DNA from 3 places in the Lentzea sp. NPDC102401 genome. Region 3 is predicted to be linked to each of the others. Evidence: riboswitches for the same ligand, from Rfam matches in the RefSeq annotation. Region 3 holds a riboswitch; each other region holds the start of a gene.

Region 1 (3,266 bases), on a different contig from region 3:
TCGACGAGCACCGAGCCCGGCTTCATGTCCGCGACCAGCGCGTTCGAGACGAGCTTCGGGGCGGCGGCACCGGGGACGAGCACGGCGCCGATGACCAGGTCGGCCTCGCGGACGGCCTGCTCGATGGCGAACGAGTTCGAGGCGAGCGTGCGCAGCCGGCCCTGGAACTGGGCGTCGATCTGACGCAGGCGGTCGACGTTGGTGTCGAGGATCTGCACGTCCGCGCCCATGCCGACGGCGATGGTGGCGGCGTTGACGCCGGCCACGCCGCCGCCGATCACGACCACGCGGGCCGGGGCGACACCGGGGACGCCGCCGGGCAGCACGCCGCGGCCACCGGAGGGCTTCATCAGGCTGAACGCGCCGACCTGCGGGGCCAGCCTGCCCGCGACCTCGGACATCGGGGCGAGCAGCGGCAGCGAGCGGTTCGGCAGTTGCACGGTCTCGTAGGCGATGGCCGTGGTGCCGGACGCCAGCAGCGCCTCGGTCAGCGGCCGGTCGGCGGCGAGGTGCAGGTACGTGAAGAGGGTCTGACCGGCGCGGAGACGGGGGTACTCCTCGGCGATCGGCTCCTTGACCTTGAGAACCAGGTCACCTTCCGCCCACACGTCGTCGGCGGTCGGGAGGATCTTGGCGCCCGCGGCGAGGTACTCCTCGTCGGTGATCGCGGAACCGAGACCGGCGCCCTGCTCGACGTACACGTCGTGGCCGCGGCTGGTCAGTTCGTGCGCACCGGCAGGCGTGAGAGCGACGCGGTACTCGTGGTTCTTGATCTCGCGAGGAACTGCGATCCGCACGATGACTCCTCCGTTCGGTGGGCCGACATCTCATAATGTGGGCCAGTCGGAAGGTCATGTCACTGTGCGGATCGCACTATCCGGTACCCCCCTGGTTGTTCATCTAGGACAGAGCGACCTGAGCCTCGTTCGCGTTCCGCTCGACCGTCCTGCGTTGACACTCGGCGGGGGCCGCACATAGCGTTCGCGCCGAGAACTGAACACCGGCCGCGGCGCGCAAGCGTCAGAACCCGAGTGGGAGAGACCTCGACGAACCGGTCGGGGCGCCGAAGGGGCAAGCTCCCGCACACTCTCAGGCAGCAAGACCGCTCGGGGTAGGCAACTCTGCACGGCGGAGGGGGCGCAAGTTTCCTGACCCGTCACAGCCAGAGGAGTCGCGCCGTGGAGTTCCCCGAGAACCTGCTCTACACCGCCGAGCACGAGTGGGTCGACTGGACGCCGGGCACCCAGGACCCGCTGACCTGCGGAATCACCGAGTACGCCGCTGATGCGCTCGGCGACATCGTCTTCGTCCAGCTGCCAGAGGTCGGTGCCAAGGTCGTCACCAACGCGGTCTGCGGCGAGCTGGAGTCCACCAAGTCCGTCAGCGACCTGTTCTCGCCCGTCACCGGTGAGGTGATCGAGGTCAACAGCGCCGTCGTGGACGACCCGGCGATCGTGAACAACGACCCGTACGGCGCCGGCTGGCTGTTCAAGGTCCGCGTCGAGTCGGCCGAGAACCTCCTCACCTCGGCGAAGTACGCCGAGCTCACCAAGTCTGACTGACCGCTCCACCACCACGAGGGACTGATCAGTGGCGATCAGCGTTTTCGACCTGTTCTCCGTCGGCATCGGACCGTCCAGTTCACACACGGTCGGTCCGATGCGCGCGGCCGCGATGTTCGTCGAGAAGCTCGGCGCACGTGTGTCCGAAGTGGACCGCGTGCACGTCGAGCTGTTCGGCTCGCTCGGTGCGACCGGCCACGGCCACGGCAGCCCCAAGGCCGTGTTCCTGGGCCTCGAAGGCAACCATCCCGAAGAAGTCGATCCCACCGTCGCGGCCGCCCGCGTCGAGGAGATCGTCTCCGCCAAACGGCTCAGGCTCGGCGGCGCGCACGAGATCGACTTCGTGCACGACCGCGACCTCGTCATGCACCGCCGCAAGTCACTCCCGTTGCACCCCAACGGGATGAGCTTCGAGGCGTTCGCGGGCGGCAAGTCGGTCGAGCACGCCGTCTACTACTCGATCGGCGGCGGTTTCGTCGTCGACGAGAACGCGTCGGGCACCGACCGGATCAAGCTCGACTCGACGCCGTTGGCTCACCCGTTCCTGACCGGCGACCAACTGCTCGCGCGCTGCCGCGAGACCGGCCTGTCGATCAGCGAGATCATGATGGCCAACGAGCTGTCGTGGCGCACCGAAGCCGAGGTGCGCCAAGGACTTCTGCGCATCTGGCACGTGATGCAGGAGTGCGTCGAACGCGGCTGCAACGAGCACGGCGTCCTGCCCGGCGGTTTGAAGGTCCGCCGCCGCGCCGCCGAGATGCGCAGGACGCTGGAGAAGGAGCACTTCGTCACCGACCCGTTGCGGGTCATGGACTGGGTGACGCTCTTCGCGCTGGCGGTCAACGAGGAGAACGCGGCGGGCGGCCGTGTCGTCACCGCACCGACCAACGGCGCGGCCGGCATCGTCCCGGCGGTCCTGCACTACTACACGAAGTTCGTGCCGGGAGCCTCCGACGACGGCGTGGTCCGCTTCCTGCTGACGGCAGGCGCGATCGGCGTGCTGTTCAAGGAGAACGCGTCCATCTCCGGCGCCGAGGTCGGCTGCCAGGGCGAGGTCGGCTCGGCCTGCTCGATGGCCGCGGGCGGTCTCGCCGAGGTGCTCGGCGGCACCCCCGAACAGGTCGAGAACGCCGCCGAGATCGCCATGGAGCACAACCTCGGCCTGACGTGCGACCCGATCGGCGGCCTGGTGCAGATCCCGTGCATCGAACGCAACGCCGTCGCGTCCATCAAGGCCATCACGGCCGTGCGCATGGCTTTGCGCGGCGACGGCTCGCACTTCGTGTCGCTCGACAAGGTCATCAAGACCATGCGGGACACGGGCAAGGACATGTCGGTGAAGTACAAGGAGACAGCTCGCGGCGGACTCGCCGTGAACGTCATCGAGTGCTGACCTCCGCCAGCATGTCGATCTGGTACACCGCCCACTGCGCGCTCTCGCCGTCCATTTCGGACAGACGGGCGCGCAGTGCGGCGGTGAGCAGCCACTCCCGGATCGGGCCGCCGGGCTCTGGCCAGAGATCCCAGCTGGAGGCGGACCGCCCGCTGCCGGACAGGAAGTCGTAGGACCACTCCCGGGCGAGCTCCGCGACGACCACCGGGGGAAGGTCGTCGATGACGCGCAGCCACGGGGTCACGTCCTGATCCATCTGGGCCGCGGCCCAGATCAGCTCGGCGACCTCCGGCCAGCGCTCCTCGTCGCCG
Region 2 (3,266 bases), on a different contig from region 3:
CCTGGCGCGCATCACGCTGTTCTCCGACGGCACCACCGTCTACGAGTGCACCTCGCCCGAAGAGGTCGTCGATCTGCTGCAGGGTGGTCAGGGCGTGTTCGGCATCGCGGTCAGCGGTGCGATGCGCGAGATCTCCGGCACGATCCACGAGTTCCCGGCCGAACGTGCGGACGGCGTCGAGATCGCCCCGATGACCGAGGACGAGCTGACCCGCCGGCGTCGCGAGCGCGCCACCGGCTGACCGGCCCAGCTGAACGGCACTGCGAACGTGGCCGACTGGCGCCGTGGGATGGCCGGTCGGCGGCAGCGATCAGACTCCGCCGATCTCTAGCGTTTCAGGCATGACGATCACCCCCTCCTATCAGGTCGTGAAGGTGCTGGAAGCGGCGGCGCAGCGCGCGCTCCGGCTGGAGTTCGGCTTCCTCGGCACCGAGAACCTGCTGATCTCGCTGATCGACACCATCGGACCCGGCCGCAAGCTCGGCGTGAAGTCGCTGCGGGCCCAGGCGATGGCGCGGGGGCCGGAGCACTGGGCCGACGAGGACGGTGGCGTCGTTCCCGAGGCTCATCCGGACGTCACGGCGTTGGTGAACGTCGCCTGCGACCGCCTTGTCGTCGAGACCGTCCCGCCCGTCAGCCGTGCGCTGGAGGAGTGTCTGCTCGCGGCGGTCGCCCAGGCCGGCGACGGCGTGCTGACCACGACCCACCTCTCCCTCGCGTTGCTGGAGCAGGGGTCCGGACGTGCCGCCGACCTGTTCGTGCTGCGCGGAGTGGACGTCGAGGCGACGGCCGCCGCGGTGCGAGCGGATGCGGCGCGGCCCTACGCGGAGATCGAGGAAGCGCCCGCCGTGCGGTTGCTGCGCAAGGCGGGCGCACTGGAAGGGGAGTCCGGCGGCGGGTACGTGCGCTGGCTGATGCGCTGGATCGCGCGCGGCCAGGGACTTGGCGGGCCGGTGCTGACCGTCGTGCGCAACGAGGCCGGACGGCTGGCCGTGGCCGCGAGGCGAGAAGTGTCGTCTCGCGATCTGGTGGAGGCGGTGGTGACGGTCGACCGCCAGTTGAAGGTGGCGGGCAGGAGGCTGAAGCCGGAGTTCGAGTCGGGCGGGGCGGCGGCGTTGCGCGAGGCGGGGATCGACCTGGCCGCGTTGCCCGTCAGCGGTGGCAAGGTGGAGCGTGCGATGGAACGCGCGAAGCTCGTCGCGGCCCGGCGCGGAGACGACGTCGTGGGCACCACGCACCTGCTCGTGGCGCTGCGCGACGACCCTTCTGACCCGCTGTCCGGGGCGTTGTCCGGTCTTGGCACTGAGATGTAGGTCGCGTCCCTGGGGACTGGTGGGGCTGCCTGCGGGTATTCTTCTCGGGTAGTCGCTGAACTCAGGCGGGAGAGACCGGGTTTCGAGCCCGGCGCCGAAGGAGCAAGTCCCTCCCCGGGAACCTCTCAGGCATCCAGGACCGCCGAGCGAGACGCCTCTGGAAAGTGGATCACCAGGTTTTTCTGGGGATCCCGCCGACGGTGAAAGCCCATCCTGACAGGTGGGTGAACCTCTCAGGCGCCCTTCGGGGTACGGACAGAGCGGGGAGGGCACCAGGACACGTGTGCCCGCAGCCCCCCGGAGGCGTTTGATGACGCAGGACCGCATTCCGCTCGCAGCTCTCGAGCACGGCACCCCGTTCGCCGACCGCCACGTCGGTCCGCGCCCCGCCGAACTCGCGCGCATCCTCGACGTCATCGGCGTCGGATCGCTCGAGGAGCTCGCGCAGCACGCGGTGCCTTCGTCCATCCACGAGCGCGACCTCGTGCTGGACCTGCCCGCCCCGGCCACCGAGACCGAGGCGCTCGCGGAACTGCGTGAGCTCGCGTCGCAGAACCGCCCGATGACGCAGATGATCGGCCTCGGCTACTACGACACCGTGACGCCGGGCGTGATCCTGCGCAACGTTCTCGAGTCGCCTGCCTGGTACACCGCGTACACGCCGTACCAGCCGGAGATCTCGCAGGGCCGTCTCGAGGCGCTGCTGAACTTCCAGACCATGGTCGGCGACCTGACCGGCCTGCCGGTCGCGAACGCGTCCATGCTGGACGAGTCGACCGCCGCCGCCGAGGCGATGACGCTGGTGCGTCGCGCCGGTCGCTCCAAGTCGAACAAGTTCGTCATCGACGCCGACACGCTGCCGCAGACGCTGGCCGTCATCGAGACGCGCGCCGAGCCGCTGGGCATCGAGATCGTCGTCGCCGACCTGTCGCAGGGCATCGAGGGCCTCGGCCTGGGCGGCGACTTCTACGGCGTGCTGCTGTCCTACCCCGGTGCTTCCGGCGTCGTGCGCGACCAGGCCGCGTTGATCGAGGAGATCCACGCCGCCGGCGCGCAGGCCGTCGTCGTCGCCGACCTGCTGGCGCTGACGCTGCTGCGCGCGCCGGGCGAGATCGGCGCGGACGTCGTCGTCGGCACCACGCAGCGCTTCGGCGTGCCGATCGGCTTCGGCGGCCCGCACGCCGGGTACATGGCCGTCCGGTCCGGTCTGGAGCGTCAGCTGCCCGGCCGTCTCGTCGGTGTCTCCGTCGACTCCGACGGCTCGCTGGCCTACCGCCTCGCGCTGCAGACGCGTGAGCAGCACATCCGCCGCGAGAAGGCCACGTCGAACATCTGCACCGCGCAGGTGCTGCTGGCCGTGATCGCGTCCATGTACGCCGTCTACCACGGTCCCGAGGGCCTGCGGTCGATCGCGACCCGCGTGCACCGCCTGGCCACCGTGCTCGCCACGGGCCTGTGCGAGGCCGGTCTCGACGTCGTGCACGGCGAGTTCTTCGACACCGTCCAGGTCCGCGTTCCCGGTGAGGCCGCCGCCGTCGTCGAGAAGGCGCGCGAGGCCGGCATCAACCTGCGCAAGGTCGACGACGACGTCGTGGCAATCGCTTGCGACGAGAAGACCACGCGCGCGCACATCGTCGCCGTGTGGGAGGCCTTCGGTGTCACCGGGTCCGATGTGGACGCGATCGACGCCGACACCGCCGACGGCATCCCGGGCGACCTGCGCCGCACCTCGGACTACCTGACGCACCCGGTCTTCCACGCGCACCGCTCCGAAACCGCGCTGCTGCGCTACCTGCGCGCGTTGTCCGACAAGGACGTCGCGCTGGACCGCAGCATGATCCCGCTCGGTTCCTGCACGATGAAGCTGAACGCCACCGCGGAGATGGAGTCCATCACGTGGCCGGAGTTCTCGACGCTGCACCCGTTCGCGCCCGCCGAGGACGCCAGGGGTCT
Region 3 (3,266 bases):
TGCTCGCAGCCGCCGTAGTAGCGACGGCCGGGGTAGCCCTCGGCGTACTTGTTGGTGAGGACGGAGCCCTGGGCCTGCAGCACCGAGACGGGCGTGAAGTTCTCCGAGGCGATCATCTCGAGAGTGCCCTGCTGGCGCGCCAACTCGGCCGCAACGGCTTCGGCGACCTCGGGGTCGTACTCCGCGAGGGAAGCGTTGAACTGGTCGGACATCTGGAGAATCTCCCTACTTGGCGCGCTTGTAGAACGGAAGTGCGACGACCTCGACCGGCTGCTTCTTGCCGCGGACGTCGACCAGCAACTGGGTGCCCGGCTCGGCACTGGCCTTGGTCACGTAGGCCATGGCGACGGAGTAGCCGAGGGTCGGGGACAGCGCGCCCGACGTCACCTCGCCCACGACCTCGTCACCGTTGAGCACCGCGTAACCGTGGCGCGGGGCACGGCGCTCGGGGGTCTTCAGTCCGACCAGGACCGAGTCCACCCCGGACTCGGCGACCTTGGCCAGCGCGTCGCGGCCCACGAAGTCGCCGGGCTTGTCGAGCTTCACGACCCGGCCCAGGTTCGCGTTGTACGGCGTCAGCGACGTCGTGAGCTCGTTGCCGTACAAGGGCATTCCGGCTTCGAGACGCAACGTGTCGCGGCAACCGAGACCGCACGGCTTGAGCTCGTGCGCCTCGCCGGCGGACAGCAGCGCGGCCCAGACGGCCGGCGCGTCGGCGGGCGCGACGAAGAGCTCGAAGCCCTCCTCACCCGTGTAGCCCGTGCGCGCGAGCAACGCGTCGACACCGGCCACGGTGGAAGGGTACGAGGCGTAGTACTTGACTGACGCCAGATCCGTCTCGGTCAGGCCGGACAGGATCTCGACCGACTTCGGGCCCTGGATCGCGATCAACGCGTAGTCGGTCGACCTGTCCGTGACGACGGTGTCGAAACCGGCGGCGCGCTCGACGAGGGCCTCGGCGACGACCAGAGCGTTGGAAGCGTTCGCGACGACCATGAACTCCTGGTCGCCCAGGCGGTACGCGATCAGGTCGTCCAGCACGCCGCCGTCGGCCTGGGTGATCATCGTGTAGCGGGCCTTGCCGACGGCCAGCGCGGAGATGTGGCCGACCAGCGCGTGGTCGAGGGCCTCGCCCGCCTGCGGTCCGGTCAGGACGATCTCACCCATGTGCGTGAGGTCGAACAGGCCCGCGGTGGTGCGCACCGCGTGGTGCTCGGCGAGCTCGGACGAGTAGCGCAGCGGCATCCGCCAGCCCGCGAAGTCGGTGAACATCGCGCCGAGCTGCTCGTGCTCGGCGTTCAGAGGCGTGAGGCGGGACATCAGAACGCTCCTCCAGGGTGCGCCGAAGAGCCGGACGCGGCCGGCTGAGGCATCAGAAGAATGACACGGTCCATCGGAGACTCCTCACTAGAGCGAGCCTCCCCCTCTGTCATGAGCCTGAGAGCTTCACCACCGAGGTGGCTTGCACCGTGGGCGAGGCTGCCGAGCAGCCTGCTTTCCAGAGTTGCCTTCGTCGCGCGGTACCTGTGCCTGAGAGATTCCGGGGAGGGATTGCTCCTTCGGCGCCCCTGCTGGAGGGGTCTCTTCCGCGCGACATCGACGGCCGTGTTCAGTTGGTAGCCCCAGACGCTAGCAGGCCAAACGTCACAGCGGCACGCCCTGCGCCGTCTTCTCGACCACCTTGCGCTCCGCCCAGAACGACAGGAACGGGACCGTGCCGGCGAGCAGCACCAGCAGGGTGCCCTTGATCGACCAGCGGAGCTTGAGCGCCAGGTCGACGGAAATCACCAGGTAGATGGCGTAGAGGAAGCCGTGGATCGGGCCGACGACCTTCATCGCGCCGCCCATGTCCGCGGCGTACTTGAGCACCATGGCCACGACCAGGAGCAGCAGGAAGACTCCGACCACGTAAGCCATGACCCTGAACCGGGTCAACGCACCCTTCATCTGCCCGCCTTCGCTCAACGACCGTCCCGCGCGTTGAGGTTCGCGAGCATGCGGTTGTAGGCCGCGAGCTCCGCGTCTTCTTCGTCGTCGAAGTGCTCGACAGGCGCGGGTTTGACGGCGTCAACGGTAGCCATCGGCTTCGGGGCGGCCGCAACCGGCTCGGGTGCGAGATCCGCCTCACGGTTCTGGCGCGCCAAACGACGGAACCGCCACACCATGAAGAGGGGGAAGAGGCCGAAGAGCGGCCACTGGAGCACGTATCCGAGATTCTGGAACGTGCCGCTGGCGGACTCGAAGCGCTGCCACTGCCACCACGCGAGTCCGCAACAGGCGACCAACGCCGCCAGACAGGCGAACGCGATCAGCACTCGTTGGGGGGTAAGGAGGCCGCGCACGACCTCCACACTACTGGGGAGTTGTCCCGGGAGTCCGGGAGCCCTTGCGGGGGCCCCGGGGACTTGGGGAGCCCTTCCGGGGGTCTGGGGGCCGCCCCCGGCGAAAAACACTCCGAAGTCAGCTTTGGCGAGCGCGCTCCGCGAGCGCGCCGCACCGCTGACGTAGGGCTGCCGCCTCCGGCAGCCCGTTCCTACTTACGCCACGCCGTCCCGGCGCTGCCTCTGCAGACGAGCAACGCACCAGGCTGCGGCAGAACCGCGGCGAAGGTGCTGGAGAACCGTCATCGGTCCCAGGCGCCTCCCGAGATCGGCAGGAGACAGGCCGGCCGCGCGGTAGTCGAGCGCGCGCTGGTCCAACGGGCTGATGCCCGCGTCCCACCACTGCTCGGCTTCGGCGACGTCGCCCACCAGCTGCCAGTAGCTCGCCGCGGCGGCGAGCAGTGCCTCGGGTGCCTCCGGCGCCCGCTTGCGCATCGCGGCCACGTAGGCCGGATCCGCCGAGTCGACCTTGACCAAGCCACGCGACCCGCTCCTGCCTCCCCGCTGCACGGGGATGCCTGGCGCCGAGGGGGGAGCCTCCGCGAGCCACGCGTTCTTGATCCGGTTCACCTCCTGCATCTCTGCGTCGTCAGACCGTTCAGCCGCCCACTGCTGCAACAGCTCGTGGACCCCGGAGTCCTCGACCATATGTGCCTCCTCGTCGGTCGGGGATCGGCCATTGCAGCGGAAGGTATTCGGTAGGTCTGACAATCGCCAGACCCTGAATCCCCAGAACACCCGTTACCAGTGCGTGATTGGCCTCATTCCACCCATCCGGCTCAACGCAGACGGCCGAGGATCACCGAACGTCACTAGTTGAGAGGGGTGGCCGTGCCGAAGAGGCTCCTGACGAAGGTGATGATCGACTCCGCGCCGTCCCGCAGC

The links. A riboswitch is a leader RNA that binds a small molecule or an ion and turns the genes downstream of it on or off. The one in region 3 is predicted to bind glycine.
Region 1: another riboswitch for glycine. It lies ahead of gcvH (glycine cleavage system protein GcvH); the one in region 3 lies ahead of gcvT (glycine cleavage system aminomethyltransferase GcvT).
Region 2: another riboswitch for glycine. It lies ahead of gcvP (aminomethyl-transferring glycine dehydrogenase); the one in region 3 lies ahead of gcvT (glycine cleavage system aminomethyltransferase GcvT).

What each region holds. Positions count from the first base shown of each region.
Region 1 is NZ_JBIWKS010000010.1:329,524-332,789, reverse strand. Features, by position in the region: gene ald (alanine dehydrogenase) at 1-797, opposite strand, end outside; glycine riboswitch at 1,023-1,115, shown strand; gene gcvH (glycine cleavage system protein GcvH) at 1,179-1,562, shown strand; gene ACIRG5_RS31990 (L-serine ammonia-lyase) at 1,591-2,955, shown strand; gene ACIRG5_RS31985 (hypothetical protein) at 2,942-3,266, opposite strand, start outside.
Region 2 is NZ_JBIWKS010000015.1:124,921-128,186, forward strand. Features, by position in the region: gene ACIRG5_RS39540 (MerR family transcriptional regulator) at 1-241, shown strand, start outside; gene ACIRG5_RS39545 (Clp protease N-terminal domain-containing protein) at 342-1,313, shown strand; glycine riboswitch at 1,370-1,465, shown strand; glycine riboswitch at 1,469-1,574, shown strand; gene gcvP (aminomethyl-transferring glycine dehydrogenase) at 1,624-3,266, shown strand, end outside.
Region 3 is NZ_JBIWKS010000004.1:236,240-239,505, forward strand. Features, by position in the region: gene glyA (serine hydroxymethyltransferase) at 1-212, opposite strand, end outside; gene gcvT (glycine cleavage system aminomethyltransferase GcvT) at 226-1,320, opposite strand; glycine riboswitch at 1,417-1,508, opposite strand; glycine riboswitch at 1,509-1,599, opposite strand; gene ACIRG5_RS16185 (DUF3817 domain-containing protein) at 1,645-1,947, opposite strand; gene ACIRG5_RS16190 (hypothetical protein) at 1,962-2,315, opposite strand; gene ACIRG5_RS16195 (transcriptional regulator) at 2,538-3,029, opposite strand; gene ACIRG5_RS16200 (hypothetical protein) at 3,194-3,266, opposite strand, start outside.